DNA from 3 places in the Enterobacter sp. Taxon_2 genome. Region 3 is predicted to be linked to each of the others. Evidence: predicted binding sites of a transcription regulator. Region 3 holds the regulator's gene; each other region holds the start of a gene.
The links. The regulator Fur, encoded in region 3, represses iron uptake genes when iron is present. The targets are predictions, from matches to a motif close to ATAATAATGAGAACNACTATCAA.
Positions count from the first base shown of each region.

Region 1: AC4IC4_RS19770 (siderophore-interacting protein) is a predicted target of Fur. The motif match lies at 8,448-8,470, and genes of this name have one in related genera.
Region 2: ftnA (non-heme ferritin) is a predicted target of Fur. The motif match lies at 6,107-6,129, and genes of this name have one in related genera.

Region 1 covers NZ_CM178024.1:4,163,466-4,174,181, reverse strand. Annotated here, with positions in the region: gene AC4IC4_RS19810 (WaaS/CpsH family glycosyltransferase) at 1-289, opposite strand, end outside; gene AC4IC4_RS19805 (dihydrodipicolinate synthase family protein) at 420-1,268, opposite strand; gene AC4IC4_RS19800 (B3/B4 domain-containing protein) at 1,281-1,967, opposite strand; gene AC4IC4_RS19795 (helix-turn-helix domain-containing protein) at 2,010-2,612, shown strand; gene ygjG (putrescine aminotransferase) at 2,649-4,028, opposite strand; gene AC4IC4_RS19785 (methyl-accepting chemotaxis protein) at 4,464-5,984, shown strand; gene AC4IC4_RS19780 (methyl-accepting chemotaxis protein) at 6,321-7,880, shown strand; gene AC4IC4_RS19775 (PadR family transcriptional regulator) at 7,877-8,371, opposite strand; gene AC4IC4_RS19770 (siderophore-interacting protein) at 8,519-9,283, shown strand; gene AC4IC4_RS19765 (DNA repair protein) at 9,284-10,453, opposite strand.
Region 2 covers NZ_CM178024.1:2,997,398-3,008,113, forward strand. Annotated here, with positions in the region: gene araG (L-arabinose ABC transporter ATP-binding protein AraG) at 1-1,154, opposite strand, end outside; gene araF (arabinose ABC transporter substrate-binding protein AraF) at 1,226-2,215, opposite strand; gene AC4IC4_RS14245 (non-heme ferritin-like protein) at 3,003-3,506, shown strand; gene AC4IC4_RS14250 (anaerobic C4-dicarboxylate transporter) at 3,664-5,007, shown strand; gene AC4IC4_RS14255 (DUF2766 family protein) at 5,050-5,301, opposite strand; gene azuC (stress response protein AzuC) at 5,409-5,492, opposite strand; gene yecR (YecR family lipoprotein) at 5,727-6,065, shown strand; gene ftnA (non-heme ferritin) at 6,270-6,767, shown strand; gene AC4IC4_RS14275 (hypothetical protein) at 6,804-7,145, opposite strand; gene tyrP (tyrosine transporter TyrP) at 7,362-8,573, shown strand; gene AC4IC4_RS14285 (YecA/YgfB family protein) at 9,197-9,865, opposite strand; gene AC4IC4_RS14290 (branched-chain amino acid ABC transporter substrate-binding protein) at 10,291-10,716, shown strand, end outside.
Region 3 covers NZ_CM178024.1:1,286,238-1,296,953, forward strand. Annotated here, with positions in the region: gene nagE (N-acetylglucosamine-specific PTS transporter subunit IIBC) at 1-728, shown strand, start outside; gene glnS (glutamine--tRNA ligase) at 898-2,565, shown strand; gene chiP (chitoporin ChiP) at 3,013-4,410, shown strand; gene chiQ (ChiQ/YbfN family lipoprotein) at 4,458-4,787, shown strand; gene fur (ferric iron uptake transcriptional regulator) at 4,885-5,331, opposite strand; gene fldA (flavodoxin FldA) at 5,622-6,152, opposite strand; gene ybfE (LexA regulated protein) at 6,308-6,595, opposite strand; gene ybfF (esterase) at 6,724-7,497, opposite strand; gene seqA (replication initiation negative regulator SeqA) at 7,681-8,229, shown strand; gene pgm (phosphoglucomutase (alpha-D-glucose-1,6-bisphosphate-dependent)) at 8,254-9,894, shown strand; gene potE (putrescine-ornithine antiporter) at 9,999-10,716, opposite strand, start outside.

The DNA of each region.
Region 1 (10,716 bases), 2.0 Mb from region 3:
CGCGCAGGATTAACACTTTTTTACACGGCATGCTGGTAATATAATCCAGGAAGGGGAAAACGCTATAGCCGTTACAAATTACAATATCATCTGGCTTTATCGCCGATAATTTAACGGCACAATGAAAACGTTTATGCCACTTTTTTAAAAGCGTACCGGGCATAAAGGCATTAACTGATTTATAACGCCGCATAATACGATTGATTTTCATGACAGGATAATCCTTCGCCAGAGAATTAAGCATCATAATTTCGAAATCATTTACCCATTCCAGAAAATAGTAGCGCATGGTCCCTCAGGGATTGATGGTCGAATTTCTCCAAATGATATCTTATTCCAGAGGGAGAATCATTATGCCGGTACGGTGAGGTTGTGTTGATTTTGTAGGCCGGGTCAGCACTAGCGCCACCCGGCGTTGTTCAGGCCAGCACCAGATCCGCAAGTATCGCAGCAAGCGCTTCGCGCGGCTCACCCTGAATAGCCTGAAGCGGGAAGGGGAGCGCGGGTGTTTCCACTTTCCCCAGCATTTCTGCCGCGGCCGCTACCACCCGCAAGCTGCCGTATCGACGGAACAATTCCCACAGCGGCTCCAGCCGCTCGGATTGTGCCGTCTCTTTCGAACGCGCAATCGCCAGCGCTGTTTGCGGGAACAATCCGCCGAGCACCGAGTACCAGACGTCAAACCCGGCATGCAGGGCGGAGGCCGCTCGCCAGTCGCCGGCGATGCCCAGCGTGACGGTCTCAGGAAGACGAGCGCGTACCTGCGACAGGTCCTCCGGCAGGCGACCAAGCTTTATGGAGCCTATATTCGGCAGGGCCGCGGTGGCAAATAACAGTTCATCGCTAAACGAAAAACCGGTCGTGGCGGGATTATCGTAAATGCACAGCGGTACGGAGATCTGGCGAGTCACCGTTTCATAGAGATTAAACACTTCGTCTTCCGTTAATCGCTGGTACGACACGGGGGCCAGCAGCACGCCGGAGACACCAGCCGATTGCGCGTCGTCAGCCAGACGCAGAATATCGTCCAGCCGTAATGCGCCAATGCTGATGATGACCGGAATGTCATCAGCATGCGCCACCGCGCAGCGTGCGATCCGACCGCGCTCTTCTACGGTCAGATAGGCATAACTTCCCGTTGAGCCGAGAATGCCCAGAGAATCCACGCCAGCGTCGACCACGGGGCGCAGAAGATTGATGAAGGACTGCTCGTCAAACGTCCCCTCTTTCAGGGGGGTTAACGGAAAAGCGCTTAATCCGTGAAACATCGTGTTGTCCTCTTACAGCATCAGCATCTTAACCTGAGCCGTGGCCCCCGGCATCAGCCGCTGCAGGTTGTTGACCAGCTCTTCTCCCGCCTCTTCCAGTGCCGCAAGCGGCATCGACGGCAGGTTTTCAAGAATAAACCACATAGATTGCGCGTGGCTGTCCAGACGGGTACGCACCCCCTGTCGCCAGTTCCAGCGGCGGCAGGTGACGCCGAGATTGTCGCGCCAGATAACCTCGCCAGGTTCCGGATGTTCTACCACTGGTTGTCCCTCTTTTAAAGTATCAAACGGCTCGCTGCCGTCGGCCAGCGTCAGACGCGGCGCACCCGAGTACGCCGCGAGATTTTCCCCACCCACCGGAATGGCATAGCGAATGCTCACTGCGTTATAGATATCCACCACCGGATCCAGCGACGGCAGCGAACCGTCTTTCAGTACCCGCTTGCGCAGGGCCGCGGCGGAACAGGGCGTGCGTTTCGGTTTCGCGCCGAAGGCTTTAAACACCTCATCCCAGTCTGAAAGGTGTGCATCAGCCCACGGCACATCATCATTCAACATCTGCTGGCAGGCCTGCGCCAGCGCGGCGGGCGCTACCTCCGGGTGGGTAATCGGCGCAGCTTCCACCAGAATGCTCAGCGCCCGAAAGCCTGGGGCAATCCCGGCAAGACGCGAATCTATTGACGGCGTAACGAGAGACATAAATAATCCTGTATTGACTGTTTTATACCATGGTAGTGACCAATGACTGATAAAGTCAATATAATGACTGATTCGGGTGCCGATGTTGCCCAGGTAAGCCTGGCCGTGGCGAACCGCATCCGCAACTGGCGTAAAGAGAAAAAGCTGTCGCTGGACGAGCTGTCCCGCCGCGCCAGCGTCAGCAAAGGGATGCTGGTGGAGATCGAAAAGGGCGCAGCCAATCCCAGTATCGCCATTTTGTGCAAGCTGGCCGCCGCGCTCGGCATCTCCGTGGCGGATATCGTCAACGTCTCCAGCGAGCCGCTGGTACATGTTATCGAAGAAGAGGCGATTCCGGTGCTGTGGCAGGGCGCGCTGGGTGGACGTGCCAGACTGCTGGCGGGTACCGCGGGACCTGACATGATTGAGTTATGGCAGTGGGAGATGCAGCCGGGAGAACGTTTTACCTCTCCGGGGCACCCGGCGGGAACCTTTGAGCTGCTGCACGTAAACGAGGGCGTGTTAACGCTGACGGTGGATGAGGCGGTGACCCAGATTAACGCTGGTGCGTCGGCGGTGGCGAAAACGGAAGCGTTGCACGGCTACGCCAATGAAAGCGATACCGTGCTTCGCTTCACCATGACGGTGGCGGAGTTTCACCGATAAAAAACTGCCGGGTAGCGTAACGCCACCCGGCGTTGATTACGCCTCTTCCACGCTCACCCGCAGCGCTGCCAGCGCTTTACGCGCCGCTTTCAGCACCTGCTCACACTGCTCAATCGTCAGCGTCAGCGGCGGTTCAATGCGGATGGTTTTCGAGTTGTTGAGCGTTCCGGCCACCAGCACCCGCTGGCGGAACATCTCGCTCGCGAAGCTGTAGCCGGTTTCGTTATCAACAAACTCAATCGCCATCAGCATCCCTTTCCCACGCGCGTCCTGCACCAGGTCCGGATACTCCCGGCCTAGCTGACGGAAGCCGTCCAGCAGCATGTCGCCTTTCTGCTCCGCCTGCGCGGGCAGGTTTTGCTCCAGCAGCACGTTAATGGTCGCCAGAGCGGCCGCACAGGCCAGCGGGTTACCGCCAAAGGTGGTGGTATGCAGGAACGGATTGTCGAACAGCACCGAGAAGACCTCCTCGGTGGCCACCGTCGCGCCAATCGGCATCACGCCGCCGCCGAGCGCCTTCGCCAGGCACAGGATGTCCGGCTGCACGTTTTCGTGCTCGCAGGCAAACATCTTGCCGGTGCGCCCCATCCCGGTCTGGACTTCGTCGAGGATCAGCAGGGCGCCAAACTCATCGCACAGCTGACGCACGGCGGGCAGATAGCCCTGCGGAGGAAGGATCACGCCGCCTTCGCCCTGAATCGGCTCCAGGATCACCGCCGCCACGTCATCGCCGGTCTTGCGGCATTCGCTCAGCCCGGTGCGCATGGCGTTGATGTCGCCAAACGGCACGTGGCGGAAGCCCGGCAGCAGCGGCATAAACGGTTTGCGGAAGGTGGATTTGGCGGTAGCAGACAGTGCGCCCAAGGATTTACCGTGGAACGCGCCGCTGGTGGCGATAAAGGTGAATTTCCCGCGCGGCGACTGGTACGCTTTAGCGAGTTTAATCGCCGCTTCGACCGATTCCGTGCCGCTGTTGCTAAAGAAGCTGTACTTCAGTTTGCCGGGCGTTAAGGCCGCCAGCGTTTTCGCGAGCATGGCGCGAAGCGGGTCGAGCAGTTCCTGGCTATGGAGAGGTTGTTTCGCAAGTTGATTCTGTACGGCGGAAACCACAACTGGATTACGGTGCCCCACGTTGAAAATTCCAAAACCTCCCAGGCAATCGATAAACTCCTGTCCCTGGGTGTCGACAAGCGTGTTCAGACTCCCCGCTTGCCACTCTACGGCTCCGTAATCCCCGCCGGCGGTAACAGATTTGCGATACTCCAGAAACCCTGGATTGACGTGCTCTTTAAAGTAATCGATGACCTCTCGGTTAAGTTGTTTCATCTCCTCATGATCGAGCGTTCGCTTCTCAATGAGATTCAGTGCGTGCGCGGTACAGGCAAGAGCCGAGGCGCTGGAAGGTAACCTGTTCAAAATGTGCTCCCGGGGATCGCGTATCACATGATACTGGTTTAAGTATTGCAGGGATTACGCCACTTCAGATGACTTAACGAAAATCGGGATAAACGCCAGGTTAAAATAATGTTGCACAATATTTAATCATGCCGATAGAAGCCAAACGGGATTTAGCGGTACGGGGCAGAGAGTATAAAAGAAGGGGGAAGAGCGCCGCTGCACTAAAGAAGTGCATACGCTGCAACTTAAGTGGGCATTAACGGGTCATGCTTTGTGGGTAATTTCTCTGCGAAAGTATTTGAAATCAATGGATTAAAAAATCGCACAAAAAGTATGGTTTAAGTCAAATCTGCGATCTCCATCAAGTTTAACAACTAAAGATAAATTGTTTACCGCCGAAAAAACATTGACCCACAAAATTAACATTCAAATAACCTGCAAGGGATGCACGCCATGTCCTCTCCAACATATGTCACCCAGAATGAATATCCTCTGGACGATGACACCACCTTAATGTCTACCACAGACGTCCACAGCTACATCACCCACGCCAACGACACCTTTGTGCAGGTGAGCGGCTACCAGCTCGATGAGCTGACGGGCCAGCCGCACAATATGGTACGCCATCCCGATATGCCAAAAGCCGCGTTTGCCGATATGTGGTACACGCTGCAGCAGGGCGAGCCGTGGAGCGGGATTGTCAAAAACCGGCGCAAAAACGGCGACCACTACTGGGTGCGTGCGAATGCGGTACCGATGGTGCGCCGCGGGCAGGTGACGGGCTATATGTCCATTCGTACCAAAGCCACAGCGGAAGAGATTGCCGCCGTGGAGCCGCTCTACCGGGCGCTGAACGACGGGCGCTGTAAAAAACGTATTCATAAAGGGCTGGTGGTCGGAAAGGGCTGGCTGGGCAAACTGCCGGCAATGCCGCTGCGCTGGCGCGTGCGCAGCGTGATGGCGGTGCTCTTTGCCGTACTCGCCGCCACGCTGGTCGCGACCTCCGCCGGGTGGATGCCGCTTGCCGCAGCCGCGCTGGTAATGCTGCTGGGGACACTGCTGTTTGAGCAACAGATTGTCCGCCCGATAGAGAATGTGGCGCGACAGGCGCTGAAGGTCGCCACCGGCGAGCGCAACAGCGTGCAGCACCTTAACCGCAGCGACGAGCTGGGGCTGACGCTGCGTGCGGTCGGGCAACTGGGCCTGATGTGCCGCTGGTTAATCAATGACGTGTCGAGCCAGGTGGTGAGCGTCCGTGACGGCAGCGACAGGCTGGCGCAGGGAAATGAAGATCTGAACGATCGGACGCGTCAGACCGTGGCGAACGTGCAGCAGACCGTCGCGACAATGAACCAGATGGCCGCGTCCGTTCAGAGCAACTCCGAAACCGCCGCCGAGGTGGACAAACTCTCCGTGGCCGCGAGCAGCGCGGCAACGAAAGGGGGCAACGCGATGCAGACCGTCGTTAAAACCATGGATGACATTGCCGACAGCACGCAGCGAATTGGCTCGATTACCTCCCTGATTAACGATATCGCTTTCCAGACCAATATTCTGGCGCTGAACGCGGCGGTTGAAGCGGCAAGGGCAGGGGAGCAGGGCAAAGGTTTTGCCGTGGTCGCGGGCGAAGTCCGCCATCTTGCCAGCCGCAGCGCTAGTGCCGCGAATGATATTCGTAAACTGATTGATGCCAGCGCCAGCAAGGTGCAGTCCGGCTCTGAGCAGGTACACGCCGCAGGCCGTACGATGGATGATATCGTTGTGCAGGTGAAAAACGTGACGCAGCTTATCGCCCAGATCAGCCACGCGACCTCCGAGCAGGCAACCGGACTTTCAGAGTTGACCCGCGCGGTGGCTGAACTCGACAGCATCACGCAGAAAAACGCCGACCTGGTCGAGGAGAGCGCGCACATTTCTGCGATGGTGAAGCATCGCGCCGGACGCCTTAAGGATGCGGTGACTGTGCTCCATTGAGTCAATAATGTTCCGGAAAAGCCGTTTATTCCGTAAGGAATAAGCGGCGTTTTATTTTCTGGTTGTGACTATTAATGTATTTTATTGTTAAGTTAATATTAAATAACTAAAGAAAGTGCCTCAGTTATTTATTCCTGCCTAAGTCAATTATTCAGAGCGCTATTTTGAAAAATACCCATCTGGTGGTCTGGTAACGATCGATGGAGAAATATTAATAGCCTATACCTATCCATTGTGACGGTTATGAAATAAAAAAACGATCAAACTCATAAAGTTAGCGAAATCATTACCGATAACAGCGATCGTCTGAGAAATAATCACATCGATGGAGAAAATATGTTCTTACATGACGTAAAGATCGGCACGAAATTATTTCTGGCGTTTGGATTCTTTATTGTCCTGATGGCGATCAGCGCGAGCCTGTCTCTGCTGAGTCTGAACCGGGCTAATAACGGGATGCAATCCATTATTACCAGTGATTATCCGACCACGGTAAAAGCGAACCAGTTAATCGATAACTTCCAGGAATTTATTAGCACGCAACAGCTGATGCTGCTGGATGAGCAGGGTACCTACACGGGGCAATCGCAGCAGCGCCTGAAAGAGATCAGCGAGCACATCACGGTGATCCTCGGCGAGCTTAACAACGCGCTGCAGGATCAAAAGTCTCAGCAGGTGCTGGCGGATATTCGCAGCGTGCGCCAGCAGTATCTGGACTCGCGCTACCGCATTTTGCAGGCGGTGCAGAACAACAATCGTGCGGGCGCTATTCAGGAGATGATGACCACCACCCTCGCCGTGCAGCAGGCTTATAAAGCGAAGGTGAAGGAGCTGATTACTATTCAAAACAGCGAGATGCAGAGTGCAGGGGCACAGGTGGAAGGAGATTTCAGGTCTAACCGCCTGCTGCTGATCCTGATCACGCTCTTTAGCGTCGTGGCAGGCAGCCTGATTGGCTGGTTTATCGTGCGCGCTATCACACGTCCGCTCGGCGAGGCGGTGCATTTTGCAAAAGCCATTTCAGAGGGCGATCTGACGGGCAGCATCACGCCGCACGGCAAAGACGAAACGGGTCTGCTGCTGCATGCGCTGATGGAGATGAAGACGCGACTGCTGGACATTGTGCAGCAGGTGCAAACCGGCTCGGAGAATATCTCCAGTGCAGCCGCGCAGATTGTCGCCGGGAACCAGGATTTGGCCGCGCGCACGGAAGAGCAGGCAAGTTCTGTCGAACAGACCGCCGCCTCGATGGAGCAGATCACCGCGACGGTGAAAAATACCGCCTCGCATACCGGGGAAGCGACCAACCTTTCTGCCGATGCCGCCACGGTGGTCAAAAACAACGGTGAGATGATGAAGCAGGTGACCAGCAAAATGCGCCTGATTAACGAAACATCGAACCGGATGTCCGACATTATCGACCTGATCGACGCCATTGCGTTCCAGACCAACATTCTGGCGCTCAACGCGGCGGTGGAAGCGGCGCGTGCCGGCGAGCACGGACGCGGCTTTGCGGTGGTGGCCGGTGAGGTGCGTCAGCTTGCCCAGAAGAGCGCGTCGTCTGCCAGCGAAATCCGTGAGCTGATTGAGAGCTCCACCAGCCAGACCCAGGACGGGATGAACCTGGTCGAAAAAGCGAGTGGGCTGATCAACGGGATGGTGGGCAACGTGGAAGAGATGGACGTGATTTTGCGTGAGATCCGTCAGGCCAGCCACGAGCAGACGGAAGGTATCTCGCAGATTAACAGCGCGATTGGCCTGATTGATGCCACCACCCAGCAGAACTCCGCGCTGGTGGAGGAGTCCGTCGCGGCGGCGGCATCGCTTAACGAACAGGCGATGCACCTGAAAGAGCTGGTACGCGTCTTCCGCGTGAGCGAGCACGCACCGGCTTAATCCAGCTGGGAGATCTCCAGCGCCGCGCGGTCAATCACGCCGATAATCTGCTTAAGCTGCGCGTCGCTGAGCTCTCCCTGGTTCACCTTCAGGTCTAACACCGCTTTGAAGTTATCCAGCGCCCGCTTCATCTGCGGGTTTTTGCGCAGCTGAAAACCAACGCTGCGCGCTTTGATACGCACCTGGATCTGTTCCAGCTGTTCCCGGTTTTCATCCAGCCAGCGCTGTCCTTCAGCGGTAATCGCAATGCGCTTACGCCCGCTCTCTTCTTCCGTAATGGTGATAAAGGACTGATCCTGAAGATAATCCAGGGTTGGGTAGATGACGCCTGGGCTCGGGGTGTAATTCCCCTGGGTCAGGTTTTCAATCTCTTTGATCAGTTCGTAGCCGTGGCTCGCGCTACGGGTCAGGATATCCAGAATCACCAGCCGCAGATCGCCGTGGCCGAAAAAGCGCGGTCGGCGCCCGCCGCTGTCGTGTTCGTGTCGCATAACAGGTCCTTTAATTTGATATATCTAAACTATATCTAAGATATATTCAGATGCAATCTAAAAGATCTTGCATTTTTCATTATTAGTAATCATTATCATTTGAAAATTGATTTAGATATATCGTATTCACCAGCAAAGGGTCTAAAAATGGCATCTACCCGTTATCCACAGCGTGTTCGTAATGACCTGCGTTTTCGCGAGCTGACGGTGCTCCGCGTTGAGCGCGCCAGCGCGGGTTTCCAGCGCATTGTTTTAGGCGGCGAGGCGCTGGAGGGCTTTAGCTCCCGCGGTTTCGACGACCATACCAAGGTCTTTTTCCCGGCACCCGGGACGACGTTTACGCCGCCGGTGGTCACCGATGAAGGCATCGACTGGGGCGACGGCGTGCGTCCGCAGGCGCGCGACTATACGCCGCTCTACGATGAGGCAAATCATGAGCTGATTCTCGATTTCTTCATTCATGACGGCGGCATTGCCAGCAGCTGGGCGGTCGAGGCGAAAGTGGGCGACACGCTGACTATCGGCGGCCCGCGCGGTTCGCTGGTGGTGCCGGAGGATTACGCCTGGCAGCTGTACGTGTGCGATGAATCCGGCATGCCCGCGCTGCGTCGACGTTTAGAAAGCATTGCTAAACTGCCGGTTCGCCCGGAGGTTCATGCGGTCGTGACGGTCGGGGACGAATCTTATAAAGACTATCTGGCGCACCTGAGCGGGTTCAATATCACCTGGGTGGTGGGCCATAGCGAGCAGGCGGTCGCAGACCATCTGACGGCGCTGACCGTTCCGGGGGAAGACTACTTCATCTGGCTGACCGGGGAAGGGAAGGTGGTGAAAACGCTGAGCCGTCAGTTTGAAACCGACGCGATTGACCCGCAGCTGGTGCGTGCCAGCGCATACTGGCACGCCAAATAATCAGGCGGCGGAATCCAGCTGCGCTTCGTTCACCTGATGTTCGAGCGAGGCGCGGACCTCGTGCAGCGCTTTCTCCTGCTGAGCGAAGTACGCTTCCATATTGTTGAGCGACGAGACCAGCAGCCAGGACTCCTCTTTCTCCAGTTCCGCCAGCTCGTTCACTAAAATGTCGATTTGCTCGCGGACCTGCGCCATTTTTTTGCGGATACGTTCCAGATCGTTCAGCCTGTCGCTGGCCATCAATGGCTCGAAGCCCTGTTGCAGGCGGGCCACCAGCGAGCGAATGGCTTTCACATCGCCGCGCTGCTTCGCCTGGTTTAGCTGCACCATCATGCTGTTGGCTTCTTCTTTCAGATCGTCCGCCACCAGATCCGGGTGGCAGAGCTTGCTCGCCTGCCGCCAGAGACGCTTGAGCTCGTTCTGGTCTTCTTCCGAAAGATGCTTACCTTTGCGCAGCCGCACTTCGGCATCGTGATGCTGTTCGCGATACTTCTCGTACTCTTCGTTCGCCTCGTCGCGCGCCTGACGCGCAGGCTCCTCTTCGCGCGTTAAGCCGCTCTCCAGCTCCAGCGCTTCGGCCAGCAGGTTGGCAATCAGATTGCTTTGCTGTTCCAGATGCTTACGCGCCTCAGCGGCCTGGACGGAATCGGCCGGGAGATCGCGCCAGCGCTGGGTGAGCGTCGCCAGCACCTCTACCGCCTGCGCCATATAGTGCTGGCAGCGACGGTAATCTTCCTCGCGACGACGCGCTTCCGCCTGCTGACGACGCAGGTTTAGCTCCGCCAGGGTTTTACGCAGGGCGAGGATCTGCTGCATCAGCGGCCCAAGGCGGGAAAAATAGAGATCGTTAAACTCATCAAGCTGCTGCACGCGGGCGTTGCGGCGGTCAATCAGATCGCGCAGACGTTCTTCCAGCGCCTTCAGCTCCAGCTTGCTGGCGGCCACCTGCGGGTCGCGCCACGGGGTGACGGCGCGCTGGCTCTGCAGCCAGGCGGTAATGGCCGCCATCGCAGCGGTGTAGTTCTTCTCCTCAAGCGCCACGACGATTGCCTGTAGCTCATCGTCAAACGCTTCATTTTTCAGGCGTGTCAGCTGGCTCTGGATGATGTCGTCATCTTCCAGTTCAATGGCATTTTTAATGATTTCTAGCCGTTTGATCGGTGTGCTCATGATGCCTTTCGCTTTGGCGCTTAAGTATTTGAGTTAAGGTTAGTTGTTGTAAAAGCTACAGGAAATAATACACACGGATGATGATCGGCGCGATGGGGGATTTCTTTAGATTTTACAGAGTGTGAAGATGGGCGCTTAACAGGTGAATAAGCGCTTTGTTTTTTGAGGTGAGAGTTAATTCCTTGAAATAGATAACAATAGTTTTAAATCAAGACAAGTCCCTACGTAAAATTACCAGGTAAAACGCGTATTCATCCGAATAG
Region 2 (10,716 bases), 1.7 Mb from region 3:
GAGCGAATATGGTGGTCGGCGTTACTCGACTCCCAGCTATCGTTTATCAGGCAACCGGCGCGAATAAACTTACGACGGGCAGAAATATTGATGTTGTCGCGCACCGAGTGCACCGGAATGATCCCCTCGGCTTTCCGGTCTTCCGGGCAGAGCATCATCCCCGCCCCGATCGCGTGGGCCGGTTTCTGGATATCTACCCGTTCGCCGTCAATAGAGACCTGACCATCGGTAATACGGGTACCGCCGAACAGACCTTTCATCAATTCGCTGCGCCCCGCCCCCACCAGACCAAACAGGCCGACGATTTCACCGCTGCGTACGGATAACGAAATCGGTGTTCTGACGCCCGGCGCTTTGACGTTATCCAGGCGCAGACGTTCCGGGCCGTACGGGCGCGGTTGCCAGTGATAAATATCGCCCAGATCGCGTCCGACCATCGCCTGAACCAGCTGGTCATGGTTCACCTGCGCCATGTCGGTAAAGGTGCGCACATAGCGTCCATCTTTAAAGACGGTGATGGCGTCGCTCAGGGCAAATATCTCTTCCATACGGTGCGAGACATACAAAATCGTGCGGCCTTCCTGACGCAATTCGCGGATCACGCGGAACAGATTTTCGATTTCACGTTTAGAGAGCGAACTGGTGGGTTCGTCGAAGGCAATAATTCTGGCGTTACGCGCCAGCGCCTTGGCAATTTCAACCATCTGCCACTGGCCGATGGAGAGGTATTTCAGCGGCGTCTGGGGATCGACGTCCAGGCCCAGATGCTTAAGCTGCAGCCCCGCTTCATAATTAAGTAGCGAACGATTTACCACGCCGCCTTTGTGCGGGAGCTGTCCCAAATAGATGTTTTCCGCCACGGTCATCTCAGGAATGAGGTGCAGCTCCTGGTAGATGATCGCCACCCCGGCATTGAGCGCCGCCGTGGTATCGGCAAACGCCACCTCTTCGCCGCGTATGGCCAGCGAGCCGGTAGTGGGCGTGTAGTTGCCGCTGAGGATCTTCAACAGCGTGGATTTTCCCGCACCGTTTTCCCCCATCAGGGCGTGAACCTGGCCGGCATAGCAGTCGAAGCTGATATCGGTCAGCGCGTTAACACCGGGAAAAGTTTTCCCGATGCCGCGAAAAGAGAGATACGGATCAGACTGTCGCATAACGTCTCCGTGATTCCTGTAGTGTGTACGTCTGGCCCCTCACGAAGGATGAGGGGCACAATCACCGCGTATTACTTCCCGCCCAGTCCTTTTTTCGCCAGCTCCTCTTTGAAGTTGTCGCGGGTAATCAGCACCACGTCGGTCACTTCGGTAAATTTCGGCGGCTCAGCCCCTTTGGTGACCCAGTTGTAGAGCATCTCACTGGATTTATAGCCGTGAACGTCCGGGCTTGGCAGCAGAGAACCGTAGAAGCCGGTAGCCTGCGCTTTGGACAGCTCGCTGACGGCGTCAACGCCGTTGATGCCAATCCCGATCACGTCAGGCGCTTTAAAGCCCTGGCCTTCCGTCGCGCGTACCCCACCCAGCACGGTGTTGTCGTTCATGCCGACCACCAGCCAGTGTTTGACCTCCGGATGTTGAACCAGCATAGAGTTCGCGGCGTCGAAAGCACCCGGGATATCGTTAGATTTGGTAGGGACTTTGTAGATCTGTTTTTCCGGGAAACCAGCCGCTTTCAGCGCGTCCATTGAACCGGAAGTACGGCGACGTGCGGTGTCCAGCTCGTCTGCGGTAATGGCCATCACCGCAGTCTCTTTGACATCCCAGCCGCGCTTTTGCATCTCTTTATAGAGTTCCTGCCCCTGGCGTTCGCCGATTTTGGTCGCCGCCATCATCACCAGCGGGACGCTGTCCATCGGCTTGCCTTTGGCGTTAACGAACTGATCGTCAACCGCGATGACCTTCATATCGTAACCGCGCGCTTTCGCCGCGATGGCCGAACCGAGCTTTGGATCCGGAGTACAGATAACGAAACCTTTCGCACCGCTGGCCGCCAGGCTGTCGATGGCGTTCAGGGTTTTCTCACCGTCAGGCACGGCGATTTTAATCACTTCAAAACCTAAATCTTTCCCGGCTTTATCGGCGAATTTCCACTCAGTCTGGAACCAGGGCTCTTCGGGCTGTTTTACCAAAAAACCGAGTTTTAAATTCTCAGCGATAGCGGATTGTGACATAACGGCAGCCAGACCGATGGCCGCCAGCGCTTTAGTAAATTTGTGCATGGTAAACTCCAGCTTTAGCATTCTTTTCTGTAGGGAATATGTGCGTGCTTCTTATTTAATCGGACTTAAAACAAGGCATTAGCGCTTACCTCGTCATAAGCGTTATTGCTGGTGATAGTTTTAGCGGGAAATTAATCATCCATAAGAGAGCCCCATCACACCGCAGAATTACAGTAATTGCGTACATAAATTCAGCGAAAAATGACATAAAAAAGGCAGGATTTGTCAGACAAATGAAAGTGGGTTAAGCAGAATTATCCATAAGATTAGCTAAGAAATCCCTGATACCCCTCAGCGGACTAAACGTCACCTGGCGTTAAAGGGGTTCAAGATGTTTTTCATCAAAAATGCACCAGGCACCTGAACACGGTTATTCCGCAGAATTTGATTTAGCGCAATTTTATTAGCACATCATATATTCGAAACGATTAATCCGTATTTCTCTTTTTCACGGAGTATTATTCCAACTTAATATTTTCGAAAGAGTAACAGTGTATCACTGCAATAAAAATTGTTAATTATTAGAGCATTAAACCATATTCAATTCATGGCAAGCTGATTGCATTTCTGTACTATATTAAACTTTGTAATGTATGGTAAATACAGCCCAATTAAGAGTTTTCTTAGACCAAAGACAAGGGTATGCTTATTTATATCGAACACAGGAAGTGAATTTCGGTCGACTTCGGTCACGGCAGAATGTGTATTTCTGCTCTTTTCTTCATATTTGCCTGACGCTCAGGTTAAGCAACGGACATCACGTCCCACAGTCAATAAGGATATGAGTATGGCTACCCAAACGATGATGCAAAAACTTAACGCGCAGATGAACCTTGAGTTCTACGCCTCGAATCTGCACCTTCACTTAAGTGCGTGGTGTGCCGAGAATAGCCTCACGGGATCTGCCACATTCTTTCGCTCTCAGGCGCAAAGTAACGTCACCCATATGATGCGTGTCTTTAACTTCCTGAAAGCCGCAGGGGCAAATCCTGTCGTTAAAGCCCTTGATGGGATCAATGAAAATTACTCTTGCCTGGAAGAACTGTTTCAGAAGACGCTTGAAGAGTATGAACAACGCTGCAGCACCCTCAACAAACTGGCCGATGAAGCCAAAGCGCAGCAGGATATTACGACGCTCAGATTCTTACGCGATATGGATAAAGAGCAGCAGCAGGATGGCCTGCTGCTGAAGACGCTGGCGGATGAGATCCATAATGCGCAGCAGGCGGGTTTATGTCCTGAGCAAACCGACCGTCATCTGCTCGACATCGTGGCGGTGCAGCACCACTGAGTTTTTTGGCCTGCTCCCATCCGGAGGAGCAGGCTCCCTTCACGTCTCCAACCTTCTGCTTTTGCTGAAATTTAACAAATCAGATCTGGCTCCCAATGATTAACCACACAACGTGTGATGATTTATTTAGTTACATAATCATTGACGAGGGAGCATCATGATCACCATTGAGTTTGTTGTCATTCTCCTCTGCCTGCTGACGGGTACGCGTTTCGGCGGTATGGGGCTCGGGTTAATCAGCGGTATTGGTCTTTTTATTTTATGTTTTGTCTTTGGTCTGCAACCGGGTAAGCCGCCGGTAGACGTTATGCTGACCATCCTCGCGGTGATTGGTTGTGCCGCTACGCTGCAGACTGCGGGTGGCCTCAACGTCATGATGCAGTTTGCTGAACGTCTGCTGCGCAAACACCCACAGCACATCACCCTGCTCGCTCCATTCACCACCTGGATGCTGACCTTTCTGTGCGGCACCGGGCATGTGGTCTATACCATGTTCCCCATCATTGCGGATATCGCCCTGAAAAAAGGGATCCGCCCCGAGCGCCCTATGGCCGTGGCATCGGTCGCGTCGCAGATGGCGATTACCGCCTCCCCCGTGTCCGTTGCCGTGGTGTCGCTGGTGTCTATCCTGGCGGCCCAGCATGGCATCGGCCACGCGTGGGGGATCCTGGAAATTCTCGCCGTGTCGGTTCCCGCTTCACTTTTCGGCGTAGCTATTGCTGCCCTGTGGAGTTTACGCCGCGGAAAAGATTTGGCGGATGACGTGGAGTTTCAGGAAAAGCTGAAAGATCCTAAGCAGCGCGAGTTTATCTACGGTGGAACGGAGACGTTAATGAATCAGCGTTTCCCTAAACAGGCCTACTGGTCCACGTGGATTTTCTTTGCCGGTATTGCCGTGGTCGTTTTGCTGGGTGCGTTCCCTGAGCTGCGCCCCGCCTTTGAGCTGAAAGGCAAAATGACGGCGCTGTCGATGAACCTTGTTATTCAGATGATGATGTTAATTGCAGGGGCCGTGATGCTGATGGCCTGTAAGGTCAATGCGTCGGCGATTTCCAACGGCGCGGTGTTTAAGGCCGGTATGGTCGCGATCTTCTCGGTGTTCGGCGTGGCGTGGATGAGCGATACCTTTTTCCAGGCGCATCTCGACGAGTTAAAGCTGGCGCTGGAAGGCGTCGTGAAAAGCCACCCGTGGACGTATGCTATTGTGCTGTTTCTGGTGTCAAAACTGGTGAACAGCCAGGCGGCTGCGCTGACGGCCGTTGCGCCTATGGGCCTCATGCTTGGCATCGACCCGAAAATGCTGATCGCCTTTTTCCCTGCGTCATACGGCTATTTCGTCCTGCCGACCTACCCAAGTGATTTGGCCTGCATCGGCTTTGACCGTTCAGGCACCACCCGCATCGGCAAATTTATCATCAACCACAGCTTTATTCTGCCTGGGCTGATTGGGGTAAGCTGCGCGTGCGCGGCGAGCTACCTGCTGGTCCAGACGTTCTTTTGACAGTATCAAGGGGCGACACATGCCGTCGCCCATTTCCCGGTTTTAGTGGGATTCACCCTGCGGCGTGAATCGCAGTTCAATCAGGGCGATGGCTTTCTGGATCGCACGAAGCGTAACCGGATCGGCGGCAGCGGGATGGCTGGCGAAATCGATGTTTTTCAGCTGCGTAGACATCTTCTCGCGCACTTCAACCGGCGCAATCACGTCAAGAACATCAAGGATTTGTTTGATAACCAGCTGACAGGCGACAACGTCAGAGACCAGTTCCTGATCGGCGCTCAGGTTTTGTGACATGGGGTTTTCTCCTTATTTAAAGGCCGCCATAGTAGCAAAACACACCCCTGGCATCTCCCCTTCATCGCCTTCAGGTATAAAAAAACCCGCCGAAGCAGGTTTTTTTATCAGAACATGGCGCCCGGCGGCACGTCTTTGAAGGTGCGGCAGTAATTGGCCCACATACTTTTCAGGATTTTGCGCAGTTTCACGATGATGCTCCATTAACTTGTTATACAACTTTATTATCAACGTGACTATAATATGACCACCATCACAAAAATCAACACTTTTGTGATGCACATCACATTTATATCAGAGCATGGCCTGAAAGCGCTCACCGCGGACCCGTTGCGAAGAGTGAGGGCAGATTGTCCGGCTATTCCAGCCATTGCAGCGGGCATCTGCGGGTACGATAACGTATTTCCATCCACTCAGAGCGAATCATGAAAAGAGTCATTGTAGCCGGCACAATCCTGCTGCTCGCGGGATGTACTATTAACCGCCAGGCTGAAGTCAGCAGCCTCGACGCGCCGAACGGCATCGTCCGCCTCGACTACGGCCAGGCTGCGCTGCAAAATGCGTATTCCGATGAGTATGTGAATAACGGCACGGCGGCAAAAGCGTGTCAGAGCATGGGGTATGCCACTGCCTCAGCCTATGGTCAGCCCATTAAAACCTGCACTCTGACCAGCGGCTCTTTGTGCCTGAACGAGAGCGTGACTATCCAGTATAAATGTATGGGTTACGCCGTTAATCCTAAGTCAACTAATCCGTGGTATTAATCGAAGCTGCCAGCGCATGCTGGCAGTTTATTTCATTATGAACAAAAATAATTCTCATTAATAAGTTATAAAAATCGCCAATGCGTTTTATTCCCATTCGTATTTTAAATAAATAAAATAAAAATTTTACGTTTTGCAAATAATTAAATAACAAATTATAGTGTCGCTCATTGTGAACCAGAAATAATAATCCGGAGCGTCACCATGCTGAAAACTGAAATGATCGACAAGCTCAACGCACAAATGAACCTTGAGCTTTTTTCATCCCTGCTCTACCAGCAGATGAGCGCCTGGTGCAGCTACCATAGTTTCGAGGGCGCTGCCGCGTTTCTGCGTCGTCACGCTCAGGAAGAGATGACCCACATGCAGCGTCTGTTTGATTATCTGACAGATACGGGCAGCCTGCCGCGCATTGAAACCGTGGCATCACCGTTTGCTGAGTATAATTCTCTCGATGAACTGTTCCGCGCCACCTACGAGCACGAGCAGCTTATCACGCAGAAAATTAACGAACTGGTTCATGCCGCGATGACCAGCCAGGATTATCCAACCTTTAATTTCCTGCAGTGGTACGTCGCTGAGCAACACGAAGAAGAGAAGCTGTTTAAATCCGTGCTGGATAAATTATCTCTGGTGGGGAAATCTGGCGAAGGTCTTTACTTTATTGATAAAGAACTCTCCACTCTTGATACGCAGAATTAATTTCAGCGCGGTGCCGGTTTCCGGCACCGCGTTAATTTACATACACCCCGCACAGCTGGTGCAACGCCAGTCATGGGGATTCACGGCCTGGTAAAAATAGCGGTAGCTGGACGTCTCCAGCGGAATACCCACCTCGAAAAACAGATCCGTTAACCAGTCGACATTCTCGATGATCCACTCATCTTCCTGTAAGCCTTGTGCAAAGGTTTCATCTTCAGGATCAATAATCGAATAGATTGCCCAGGTGCCCATATCCTTTTCGCGGCGGGACTCGGGAAGGTTCAGGGGCTGATTCTGCCAGCTGATTATCCAGTGACCATGGCACAACAGGTTACCTCCCCGGCTCCATGCCGCGGTAAAGGGATTCTCCCCTGCCATAAGACCCTCACTTAATTTGATAATTTGTATTTATTGTTTACGTTACGCCGGAATGTCGGGCAGCAGTATTGCCCTTATGAGGTAGGCATAGGCCTGGGTCATTAATACGTAAATAATTTTTTACACCACTTGTAACGGTGATTTGACGAGTAACGGCTTTTCCCTTACTCTGCGCCGCAGATTTTGTCGCGGTTAAGAAGCGTTGTAGAGGAAAGCGTGAAAAACAGAACTCTGGGAAGTATTTTTATCGTCGCCGGAACGACAATTGGCGCAGGAATGCTGGCAATGCCCCTGGCAGCCGCGGGCGTGGGATTTGGCATGACCCTGCTGCTGCTGGGAACGCTCTGGGCGCTGATGTGTTACACCGCCCTGTTGCTGCTTGAGGTATACCAGCACGTACCCGCCGACACCGGTCTGGGTTCGCTTGCGGCACGCTATCTCGGACGCTACGGCCAGTGGATAACTGGCTTTAGCATGATGTTCCTGATGTACGCCCTGACCGCCGCCTATATCAGCGGTGCCGGGGAGCTCATCGCCTCCAGCGTCAACGACTGGTTTGGCTCTGACATTACCCCTGCGACGGGCGCCATCTTCTTTGCGCTCATCGGCGGCGGCGTGGTCTGCGTGGGCACATCGCTGGTCGATCTGTTTAACCGTTTTCTGTTCAGCGCTAAAATTCTCTTCCTGATTGTCATGCTGGTGCTGCTGGCGCCGCACGTGCACAAGGTTAACCTGCTGACGCTGCCGCTGGAAAAAGGGCTGGCGCTCTCCGCGATCCCGGTCATTTTCACCTCGTTTGGCTTCCACGGCAGCGTGCCGAGCATCGTCAGCTATATGAACGGCGATATCCGAAAACTGCGCCGCGTCTTTGTTATCGGCAGCGCGATCCCGCTGATTGCCTATATTTTCTGGCAGCTGGTGACGCTGGGCAGCATTGACTCTTCAACCTTTATTGGGCTGATGGCGCAACACGCTGGCCTGAACGGTTTTCTGCTGGCACTGCGCGAGGTCGTCACCTCCCCACACGTGGAGCTGGCGGTACATCTGTTTGCCGACCTGGCGCTGGCAACCTCATTCCTGGGCGTGGCGCTCGGCCTGTTTGATTATCTGGCCGATCTGTTCCAGCGCCGCAATACCGCGGCCGGACGGTTACAGACGGGCGCAATTACCTTCCTGCCGCCGCTGGCGTTCGCGCTGTTTTATCCGCGCGGATTTGTGATGGCGCTGGGGTACGCAGGGGTAGCGCTGTCGATCCTTGCCCTCCTCCTCCCTTCCCTGCTGGCATGGAAAAGCCGCCAGCAGCATCCTCAGCAAGGGTATCGCGTGGCGGGCGGAAAACCGCTGCTGTGCGTTGTGTTTGGCTGCGGGGTGGTGATTATTCTGGTGCAGGTGTTGATTGCAGCCGGGATGCTGCCGGAAGTGGGTTGAAATGTATATCCCAATGGCAAGTCCATTTTCTATGTAATAGCAGGGGATAATTCCGTTCACTAATACTCTTCTGCTACCTGTTTTGTCCGCTGCGGTGAACGTGTTAAGGGGGCTATCGCCGCCCCCTTAACAATCCCGGCTCCCGGCAAGAAAATCGCCGCTTCGCGGTGCCCTCATCTTATTCCTTACGGCTTTTCGGGGACGGGCGGATGCAACGTCCCTGTAAAGCCGCCCTCGCCGCGCATCCATGCGCGTCGCCCCGGCCTCCAGGAAACGATTCGGCGATTTTAGCCGGACTCCCGCCCCCTCCATCTTCTTCATCGTCTGCATGGGGCACGGGTGTTGCATCCCCGCTAAAATCGGCGAACCGGAGACCGGGGGACAAGGGCTGGACGCCATGGATGGCGGCCAGAGGCGAAGCGAGACAGGATGTCGAGTTGAGCCGACCGCAGGCAGACGGTCGTGAGGTGAGCGCAGTGCGAAGCACCGATTTTCCGCGGGGCCGCGGGGATCGATAAGGGGGCCGCGGTGGCCCCCTTATCTCGTTCACAGGTAAAGATCGTATTATTTTCTACTGACTGGAGGTGAACGAAACAAATCCACCTAAGTTAATAAAAAATTGATCAGTGCAAACAGCAGCTCTTAAACTTCTTCCCGCTGCCGCAAGGACACGGATCGTTACGCCCGACCTTTGTGCCGTTCACAATCGGCTTCTTCGCTTCCGGCTGCTGCGGGTTGTCTACCCAGTATTGATATAAACGCAGTGCCGCAGGCTGGATGCTCTCGATGCTGGCGATGTACTCCTCTTCGGACAGTTCATCCAGCTTTTCGCTGTTCTCTTCCGTTCCGTGCAGCGCAATCACTTCAAGATCGGCCTTCAGGGCTTCCGGCAAGGCTGACCAGTCCGTCAGCGCCACGCCGCGCATATAGCCGTAGCACCACTCTTCCACCACGGTATAGCTCTCACCGTCAACGTCGTTATAGCCAAACATCGGTTCGAACTGATCCGGGTATTCACTCAGGCGCTCGGCAATATCGTTCATGTGCTTAAAGCAGAGATCGATAAAACGGTTCATCTCACGATCGTTTTTCCAGCGCGGAATGTACTTCTCGCCACCCCAAACCGCCACCAGCCAGGCATCTGGCTCAACGACAACAGGACCGGAAAGCACTGCGGTAAGCATGCCGTCCAGTTCGGACACGTCAATCACGGACGCGTCATCATGACCGTAAGACATTAACGTCTCTTCAAGCCACGCCATTTCGCTTTCATTCAATGGGCCTTCAGTCATCGCTGATACTCCTGCAAAAAAGGAAACGATCCTAACACATATCTCACCCCTCTCCGGGCTGAAGTTTAGGTCTTTATTGCTGCAAAAACGTGCAAACCGTGACCTTTGCACAACTTATGGGCTTTATTGTTAACGATATGTGATCTCCGCTGTAATTTCTTCTCCTCCCGCAAGGCGGCATAATGCGGCGCTCTATACTCAAACATGTCGCATGCTCGTCAATGGGTTAACCATTCTGGCAACGTTTTTGCTTAACGTTCTTCGCGCGTCCCTGCGCAGGGAAATCTCGCCGTAATATGCAGGATGCCGTCTGTATCGTGTTCGTTTAGTGCATTTTGTTCTTGCTCGTGTTTCGGATTGGCTGCGCCGTCGGGCGTTCGGGTTTACGCCGTGGTGCAAAAACCTCTTTGCTAAGGAACATAATAATGTCGCTGAAATTTATCAGAACTCCTCTTTCTCTTGTGTTGGCCGGTTGCCTGGTGACGGCGTTTTCCGCCCGGGCAGATATTGTGATTGGCGTGGCCGGACCGTTCACGGGTCCGAACGCCACCTATGGCGATCAGTACTGGCACGGCGCAACGCAGGCCGCTGAAGACATTAATGCCGCAGGCGGCATTAACGGTGAGAAAATCAAACTGGTTCAGGGGGATGATGCCTGCGAGCCCAAGCAGGCCGTAGCCGTCGCCAACCGTTTAGTTGACCAGGATAAAGTCAACGCCGTGGTCGGCCATTTCTGCTCCTCTTCCACCATGCCCGCATCCGAGGTGTATAGCGACGCAGGCATTATTGCGATTACCCCCGGCTCAACTAACCCGCTGATCACCGAACGCGGCATGAGCGATATGTTCCGC
Region 3 (10,716 bases):
ACCTGACCGGTATCGACGCCTGTATCACCCGTCTGCGTCTGAACGTGAAAGATTCTTCCCTGGTGAACGAAGCGCTGGCCAAACGTCTGGGTGCTTCAGGTGTTATCCGCCTGAACAAAACCAGCGTGCAGATTATCGTTGGCTTCGTGGCAGAGAAAATTGCTAACGCCATGAAAACCACCGGTCCGGTAGCCGCAGCAGAAGCTTCTGCCGCACCTGCCGCCGCGCCAGCGGCTGCAAAACCGCAGGCAGTACCCAACGCCAAAACGGTAGCCGCGCTGGTTTCACCGGTAACCGGTGAAGTCGTTGCGATTGAGCAAGTGCCTGACGAAGCCTTCGCCAGCAAAGCGGTCGGTGACGGTGTGGCGGTGAAACCAACGGAAAAAACCGTTGTGTCTCCGGCGGCCGGTACCATCGTGAAAATCTTCAACACCAACCACGCGTTCTGCCTCGAAACCGAAAATGGTGCGGAGATCGTTGTCCATATGGGTATCGATACCGTTGCGCTGAACGGTCAGGGCTTTACTCGCCTGGTGGAAGAGGGCGCTGAAGTGGTGGCAGGGCAGCCGATTCTGGAAATGGATCTGGACTTCCTGAACGCCAACGCACGCTCCATGATAAGCCCGGTGGTTTGCAGCAACATTGACGACTTCAGCGGTCTGGTTATCCAGGCGAAAGGTCAGGTTGTTGCGGGTCAAACACCGCTGTATGAGATTAAAGGCAAGTAATCGCTCCTGAGTAGAGTCATGCCTTAAGCGGCGGGGGATATCCTCCGCCGCTTTTTTTTGCAGCAAATGCCCCCATTATTTTCTTCAGAGACGTTTTAAGGGTTGTCACTACGTCCGGCTTATAAGATCATACGCCGTTATACGTTGTTTACGCTTTGAGGAATCCACGATGAGTGAGGCAGAAGCCCGCCCGAGTAACTTTATTCGTCAGATCATCGATGAAGATCTGGCCAGTGGTAAGCACACCACAATCCATACCCGTTTCCCGCCGGAGCCGAACGGCTACCTGCACATCGGGCATGCAAAATCTATCTGCCTGAACTTTGGCATTGCCCAGGACTACCAGGGCCAGTGCAACCTGCGTTTCGATGACACCAACCCAGTAAAAGAAGACATCGAATACGTTGAGTCCATTAAGAACGACGTGCAGTGGCTGGGCTTCAACTGGTCTGGCGATATCTGCTACTCCTCTGACTATTTCGATCAGCTGTACGCCTATGCAGTAGAACTGATCAATAAAGGTCTGGCGTATGTCGACGAACTGTCTGCTGACGAAATCCGCGAATACCGCGGTACGCTGACCGCGCCGGGCAAAAACAGCCCGTTCCGCGATCGCAGCGTGGAAGAGAACCTGGCGCTGTTTGAAAAAATGCGTGCCGGCGGCTTCGAAGAAGGCAAAGCGTGCCTGCGTGCCAAAATCGACATGGCGTCTCCGTTCATCGTGATGCGCGATCCGGTGCTGTACCGCATCAAGTTCGCAGAACACCACCAGACCGGTAACAAGTGGTGCATCTACCCGATGTACGACTTCACCCACTGCATCAGCGATGCGCTGGAAGGTATTACTCACTCCCTGTGTACGCTGGAGTTCCAGGACAACCGTCGTCTGTACGACTGGGTGCTGGATAACATCACCATTCCTGTGCATCCGCGCCAGTACGAGTTCTCTCGTCTGAATCTGGAATACACCGTGATGTCCAAGCGTAAGCTGAACCTGCTGGTGACCGACAAGCACGTTGAGGGCTGGGATGACCCGCGTATGCCTACCATTTCTGGTCTGCGTCGTCGTGGTTACACTGCCGCGTCTATTCGTGAGTTCTGCAAACGTATCGGCGTGACCAAGCAGGATAACACCATTGAGATGGCTTCCCTGGAATCCTGCATTCGTGAAGATCTCAACGAAAACGCCCCGCGCGCGATGGCGGTTATCGACCCGGTGAAACTGGTCATCGAAAACTATCCGCAGGGTGAAAGCGAGCTGGTCTCCATGCCTAACCATCCGAACAAACCGGAAATGGGAAGCCGTGACGTGCCGTTCAGCGGCGAGATCTGGATTGACCGCGCTGACTTCCGCGAAGAAGCCAACAAGCAGTACAAGCGTCTGGTGCTGGGTAAAGAAGTGCGTCTGCGTAATGCTTACGTCATCAAAGCCGAGCGCGTTGAAAAAGATGCGGAAGGGAATATCACCACCATCTTCTGTTCTTATGACGCTGAAACGCTGAGCAAAGATCCTGCTGACGGCCGTAAAGTGAAGGGCGTTATCCACTGGGTGAGCGCATCCCACGCGCTGCCGGTAGAAATTCGTCTGTACGATCGTCTGTTCAGCGTGCCTAACCCGGGTGCGGCGGAAGACTTCCTGGCGACCATCAACCCGGAATCGCTGGTAATCAAGCAGGGTTATGCGGAACCTTCTCTGAAAGCCGCTGAAGCGGGCAAAGCGTTCCAGTTCGAACGTGAAGGTTACTTCTGCCTGGACAGCCGTTACAGCACCGCGGAAAAACCAGTATTTAACCGTACTGTAGGTCTGCGTGATACCTGGACGAAGATCGGCGAATAATATTGCTGCTCTGGTCAATGAGAAACAAACGCCGCACTGTGCGGCGTTTTTTTTATTTAACGATCAGGGTATTAAGCCAGGGCCTAAAGAGGTGTCATGAAAATATCAGGTCAATGAGGTGCTACTTATTTTTTAAAAAAAAGTTTGTGCCATTGCGAAAATCAAAAATGTTACATAAAAGGAAAGAGATACTACGTCTACCCACTGAAATACCTGATAATTCCCCGTCATTCCTCGCCTTCCCGTAAATGTTACAAAGCACTACCAATTATGTGCACTTCGTCATAATCCTGACTTTTGTCCGCTAAAAAGCATTGATAATTCGCGTCGCGAAAAATAACCTAAAGACGGTAGTTAATTCGAGGGTATTTAAAACTACCCCTGACCATTTGGTCTTTTTTATTTACGCCGTTTCAGGCGTTTTAATTCGTCAAAGAGGAATAATCTATGCGTACGTTCAGTGGCAAACGTAGTGCGCTGGCGCTGGCTATTGCCGGTGTGACAGCAATGTCGGGCCTGGTGATTGCGCCAGAGGCAAAAGCAGCGGGTTTCATCGAAGATTCTACCCTCACGGGCGGTATTTATTACTGGCAGCGTGAGCGTGACCGTAAAGACGTCACTGAAGATAAATACAAAACCAACCTTTCTCACTCCACCTGGAACGCCAACCTGGACTTCCAGTCAGGCTATGCCGCGGATATGTTCGGTCTGGATATTGCTGCGTTCACCGCGATTGAAATGGCGGAAAACGGCGACAGCGGCCACCCGAACGAAATCGCCTTCTCCTCCAGCAACAAAGCCTATGATGAAGACTGGTCCGGGGATAAGAGCGGTATAAGCCTTTACAAAGCCGCTGCGAAATTTAAATACGGTCCGGTATGGGCGCGCGGCGGTTATATTCAGCCTACTGGCCAGACCCTGTTAGCACCGCACTGGAGCTTTATGCCGGGTACCTATCAGGGTGCGGAAGCGGGAGCTAACTTTGACTACGGTGATGCGGGTGCGTTGAGCTTCTCCTATATGTGGACCAACGAGTACAAAGCGCCGTGGCATATCGAGATGGACAAGTTCTACCAGAACGATAAAAAAACCAAAGTCGATTACCTGCACTCGCTGGGCGCGAAATACGACTTCAAAAACGATCTGGTGCTTGAAGCGGCATTTGGTCAGGCACAAGGCTATATCGATCAGTACTTTGCCAAAGCCAGCTATAAGTTTGATGTCGCGGGTAGCCCGCTGAGTACCAGCTACCAGTTCTACGGTACGCGCGATAAAGTCAGTAACGGTGGGGTCAATGACATTTATGACGGCACCGCGTGGCTGCAGGCACTCACCTTCGGCTACAAGGTTGGCCAGGTTGATTTGCGTCTGGAAGGCACATGGGTGAAGGCGGAAGGGCAGCAGGGCTACTTCCTGCAGCGTATGACTCCGACCTACGCCTCCTCCAACGGCCGTCTTGATATCTGGTGGGATAACCGCTCAGACTTCAACGCCGACGGCGAGAAAGCGGTCTTCTTCGGTGCAATGTACGATCTGAAAAACTGGAACCTGCCTGGCTGGGCGGTGGGCGCTTCTTACGCTTACGCCTGGGACGCAAAACCTGCCGACATGGCAACACCGGATGCTTACTACGATCCAAACTATCGTCTGAAAGAGTCTTCCTACAGTCTGGATGCAATCTATACCCTGCAGGATGGCCGCGCGAAAGGCACGATGTTCAAACTGCACTTCACCCAGTATGACAACCACTCCGATATCCCGAGCTATGCGGGCGGTTACGGCAACATCTTCCAGGATGAACGTGACGTGAAATTCATGGTTATCGCCCCATTCACCATCTTCTGATAAACGCACCGGCGGGCTGAGTCCCGCCGGTATGGAGACTGTATATGATGAAAAAAATCGTAGTTGTCGCGTTGCTGGCATCAGGGCTGGTGGGGTGTGCTCAGACTCAGGCACCAAAAGAGGACTCCCGCCTGAAGGAGGCGTATAGCGCCTGCATTAATACTGCGGAAGGTTCGCCGGAGAAAATTGAAGCCTGCCAGAGCGTGCTAAACGTGCTGAAGAAAGAGAAAGCGCATGAGCAGTTCGCGACGCAGGAAAATGTCCGCGTAATGGATTACCAGGCCTGTATCCAGGCGCGTAAAACCGGCAACGATCAGGAAGTGGCGAAGCGTTGCGACCAGATTTGGAAAGAAATTCGAAGTAATAACAGTAAGTAACTCGTTGTTATCATGCCCGGTGGCGCTGCGCTACCGGGCATTTTTTTAGGCAAAAAAAAAGCCAACCTTACGGCTGGCTCAGAATATGAACACTTGTTTATTTCGCGTCGTGCGCGTGGTCGTCTTCGCGGCAATCGCCTTCAGCGCAATGACCGTAAAGGTACAGGCTGTGGTTGGTCAGGCGGATGCCATGACGCGCGGCGATTTCACGCTGGCGTGATTCGATGGAATCATCGCTGAATTCAATGACCTTGCCGCAATCGAGGCAGATCAGGTGATCGTGGTGCTGCTGCTGGGTCAGTTCGAAAACAGATTTACCGCCTTCAAAATTATGACGGGTAACAATGCCCGCGTCATCAAACTGGTTCAGCACGCGATAGACGGTAGCCAGCCCAATCTCTTCACCCATGTCGATAAGACGTTTATAAAGGTCTTCCGCACTGACATGGTGATTGTCTGGACCCTGAAGCACTTCAAGGATTTTTAACCGAGGAAGCGTAACTTTCAGGCCAGCCTTCTTTAATGCGGTATTGTTGTCAGTCATGCGGAATCTGTCCTGTTGCTAAACGATTCACTTCTGTAGGAAGTGACAGAAAATGCACCTGGGATAATGCGTCTCATTATAGAACTGCCATGGCTAAATGAAAACTGCAAGTCTCAGGCAAAATATGCTTATAAAAATGGGGTATCACCAACAAACTTGCTCAATGGAAAACCACATTTTATCAGGGAGACATTGTACAGGTCTGGGCGAAAAAGTTAAAAGATTGTAGCGATTAATTTAATCGGTTTGACCTGGGGCATGGGCGCAACCGCGGTTGCGCCGCGAAAAAATCAGGCGTTCAGAATATCGTCCAGGTGCAGTTCTTCACGGATCTGCTTCACCCACTTCTCAACACGCTCGGCGGTCAGTTCTGGCTGACGGTCTTCATCGATGGCCAGCCCCACGAAGTGATCGTCATCGGCCAGGCCTTTAGACGCTTCGAAGTGGTAACCGGCGGTCGGCCAGTGGCCTACAATAACCGCGCCATTCGGCTCAATGATGTCGCGGATGGTGCCCAGCGCGTCACAGAAGTATTCGGCGTAGTCTTCCTGATCGCCACAGCCAAACAGGGCGACCAGCTTACCGTTGAAGTCGACTTCTTCCAGCGTCGGGAAGAAATCATCCCAGTCGCACTGGGCTTCACCGTAGTACCAGGTTGGGATACCCAGCAGCAGAATGTCATAGCCTTCCAGATCTTCTTTGCTGCTCTTGGCGATGTCATGCACATCAGCAACGTCTTTACCGAGCTGTTTTTGAATGTTTTTTGCGATATTTTCGGTATTGCCGGTATCACTGCCAAAGAAAATGCCGATGATTGCCATGAGTAAAATAACCTCTTGAAACTTAATAGTATGGTGGCGCAATTCGGCCACGGATAAGGGCAATAATAGCAGAACTGGCAACCCTGCGGAAACAGCTATCGCGCAGGACTGCACTCTGTGCTACATGAAAAGGGTGATAAAGAGGATTTTCAGACTTATGCCTGGCCGCGTAACGTCTCAAGCTGCGCGATCAACATCTCTTCAATGAGTTCGCTGCGGCTGATATTTCGCGCGTCGGCCAGCTCGTTCAGCGCATCGACGGCGTCGGCGTTAAGCTTCAGTTCGACACGCTTAAGCCCACGATTTTTATCGCGTTTAAGCTGGTTGCGTTTATTGATACGCAGCTGTTCATCGCGCGAAAGCGGATTCGTCTTGGGTCGTCCCGGGCGACGCTCATTCGCGAACAGATCTAGTGTCGTACGGTCCGTTTGTTCTTTGGCCATGATTCTGAGACTTCGGGGGAAACACGCCGCCCTGCTAATGCCCGGGCGATAAGCGCGCCATCATACATCACCAAAAACGGCACGCCAACGACTGGACGCCTGCAGCCTTCCAGTCGCTTTCTTTTTAATCAATTTGCAGTATCAGCAAGATAGCGGCGAATGGCGCGCAGCACGGCGTCAGGTTTTTCCGCATGCACCCAGTGCCCGGCACCGGCAATAACGTGGGCGCGAGCCTGCGGGAATTGGGCCAGCAGCGTGTCGCGGTACGCGTCGGTTACGTAAGGCGAGTTTCCGCCGCGAATAAAGAGGGTAGGGTGCGGCCAGGCGGGGACGGTTTTCCAGCCCACGATGTTGTTGTACTGGTCCCAGAGCACCGGCACGTTAAAACGCCATTGTCCGTCAACAAACGACTTCAGCAGGAACTGCACGACGCCTTCTTCATCAAGATGCTCACGCATGACGGCAGCCGCCTGTTGGCGTGTCGCGACACCCGCTTCTGTGACCGCATTAATGGCGGCAAAAATCTCGTCGTGACGACGGACGTCATAATCCACGGGCGCGACGTCAATTACCACCAGGCCGCTAATACGGTCCGGGGCCAGTGCCGTTAGGGCCATCACCGCTTTACCACCCATTGAATGCCCGATCAGCGTTACCTTCTGCAGGCTATGTGCATCCAGCGTATCCAGCAGATCCTGCGCCATCGCCGCGTAGGTCATCTCGTCGGAACGCCCGGAAAGACCGTGATTGCGCATATCGACCTGTAAAATATCGTGGTCGGTAACCAGATCGCGTGCCAGCACGCCCAGGTTATCCAGGCTGCCAAAAAGCCCGTGAACCAGTACGATGGGAGAATTATTGTTCGGCGATTGTGCAGTTTGCGCTCGGGTATTCAATTTCATGGCAAAGTTCTTTTTTTACGTATGTCAGGTTAGGGTATCATGTTGACCATTCTGCCGCCCGGCTGCAAGGTTCCAGTTTAATCTGACTTTTGCCGCCAACCTGGTTTGACGCTATCCGCTGTTGGGATTTGACCTTATAATCCCAATGACTTGTATTCAGATAAGATATCGCACTGGATTAAGATGAAAACAATCGAAGTTGATGACGAACTCTATCAGTATATTGCCAGCCAGACGCGGCATATCGGGGAGAGCGCGTCCGACATTTTACGGCGTATGCTTAAAATTTCCGCCGCTTCACAGCCTGCTACCCCAGTCACCAAAGATGTCGTGTCTCAGCCAAGCGTTGTTGCACAAGCAAAACCTGCCGTGACGCCGGCAAAAGATAAAGTGCGCGCGATGCGCGAGCTGCTGCTCTCCGATGAATACGCGGAGCAGAAAAAGGCGGTTAACCGCTTTATGCTGGTGCTGTCTACACTTTATTCACTGGATAACAAAGCGTTTGCTGAAGCGACCGAGTCGCTGCACGGTCGTACTCGCGTCTATTTCGCGGGCGACGAGCAGACGCTGCTGCAAAATGGCAATCAAACCAAACCCAAACATGTTCCTGGCACCCCATACTGGGTGATCACCAATACCAATACGGGCCGCAAGTGCAGCATGATTGAACACATCATGCAGTCCATGCAGTTCCCGGCGGAATTGATTGAAAAGGTTTGCGGTACAATTTAACCCTTGCATCAGAAGGACCCGGTAATGGCAAATCACAGCCGTGCAGGCCAACCTGCACAACAAAGCGATTTGATTAACGTCGCTCAGCTGACCGCGCAGTATTACGTGCTGAAGCCGGTCGTGGGCAACGCAGAACACGCAGTGAAGTTTGGTACATCTGGTCACCGCGGCAGCGCGGCGCGCCACAGCTTTAACGAACCGCACATTCTGGCCATTGCTCAGGCCATTGCGGAAGAGCGCGCTAAAAACGGCGTTACCGGTCCGTGCTACGTGGGGAAAGATACCCATGCCCTGTCTGAACCGGCGTTCATCTCTGTTGTGGAAGTGCTGGCTGCAAACGGCGTCGATGTCATTGTTCAGGAGAACAATGGCTTCACCCCAACACCTGCGGTCTCTAACGCTATCCTGGTACACAACAAAAAAGGTGGCGCGCTGGCTGACGGTATCGTTATCACGCCATCCCACAACCCGCCGGAAGACGGTGGCATCAAATACAACCCGCCTAACGGTGGCCCGGCCGACACCAACGTCACCAAAGTGGTTGAAGATCGTGCGAACGCCTTGCTGGCCGACGGTCTGAAAGGCGTGAAGCGCATCTCTCTGGATGCGGCCATGGCGTCCGGCCACGTAAAAGAGCAGGATCTGGTTCAGCCGTTCGTGGAAGGTCTGGCGGATATCGTCGATATGGCGGCCATTCAGAAAGCTGGCCTGAAGCTGGGCGTGGATCCGCTGGGCGGCTCTGGTATCGAATACTGGAAGCGTATCGCCGAGCATTACAAGCTGGATCTGACCATCGTGAACGATCACGTCGATCAGACCTTCCGCTTTATGCACCTGGATAAAGACGGCGCGATCCGCATGGACTGCTCTTCCGAGTGCGCAATGGCGGGCCTGCTGGCGCTGCGTGATAAATTCGATCTGGCGTTTGCGAACGACCCGGATTATGACCGTCACGGTATCGTCACCCCTGCCGGGCTGATGAACCCGAACCACTATCTGGCTGTGGCGATCAACTACCTGTTCCAGCACCGTCCGCAGTGGGGCAAAGAGGTGGCCGTCGGTAAAACGCTGGTTTCCTCGGCGATGATCGATCGCGTGGTCGAGGCGCTGGGCCGCAAGCTGGTGGAAGTGCCGGTGGGCTTCAAATGGTTCGTTGACGGTCTGCACGACGGCAGCTTTGGTTTCGGTGGTGAAGAGAGCGCGGGGGCCTCTTTCCTGCGTTTCGACGGCACGCCATGGTCAACCGATAAAGACGGCATCATCATGTGCCTGCTGGCGGCGGAAATCACCGCGGTCACCGGTAAAAACCCGCAGGAACATTACAATGATCTGGCGGCACGCTTTGGTGCACCAAGCTATAACCGTATTCAGGCCAGCGCGACGTCAGCTCAGAAAGCGGCCCTGTCCAAACTCTCTCCGGAGATGGTCAGCGCAAGCACCCTGGCGGGCGATCCGATCACCGCACGTCTGACGGCGGCACCGGGCAACGGTGCCTCCATTGGTGGGCTGAAAGTGATGACCGAAAACGGCTGGTTTGCCGCGCGTCCATCCGGTACGGAAGATGCGTATAAAATCTATTGCGAAAGTTTCCTCGGCGCTGAGCACCGTCAGCAGATTGAGAAAGAAGCGGTAGAGATTGTCAGCGAAGTGCTGAAAAACGCGTAAGTGCGGTTTGTGTGCGGGCTGATGCCCTCACCCCGGCCCTCTCCCACAGGGAGAGGGAGAAAACAATAAAAACGGCAACCCTTGGGTTGCCGTTTTGCTTTTACCTAACTGTGCTTATTCTTCAATTCAAACCGTGGTGACACCAGACCGTACAGCGTCCAGCCCATAAAGGTCACCATCGCGCCATACAGCATCGCTTCCTGGCCGGATGAGTAGAGCGCGTAGAAGCTGTAGATTGCCCCAATCAGCGCCACGATATTCGCCGCACGCGCTTTGCGCGGATCCACCTTCGCGACTTTCTGAATAATCACCAGCGCCGCCATCGACAGAATATACGGAATGATATTTGTCACGACCGCCAGGTTGACCAGCACGTTGAACTGGCTGTTCAGCGACGGGCTAATGGTCATCAGCGACAATCCGCTCTGGAAGATAACAATCGCCAGCATGCCCTGCACCGGCGCATCCGCTTTGGTCACGCGGGAGAAGATTTTTGGGAAGTAACCTTCATCAGCGGAGGATTTAAACACCTGTGCGATGGTGAACTGCCACCCAAGGAGTGAACCGCAGCAGGACATCACCATCAGACCCATGATCACTTTCCCGACTTCCGGCGTGAACATCTGCGCGAAGGCCAGCCCGAACGGCGCCGTGGAGTTAGCCAGATCCATATTCGGTACGATGCCCGCAATCACGTTAGTCGAGACGATATAGATCACCGCCGCGCCCAGCGTTCCGCCAAGGACCGCAATCGGCACGTTCTTTTCAGGATTCTCCACCACTTCCGCGTTCGCGCAGGCGGATTCCAGCCCCAGGAAAGCC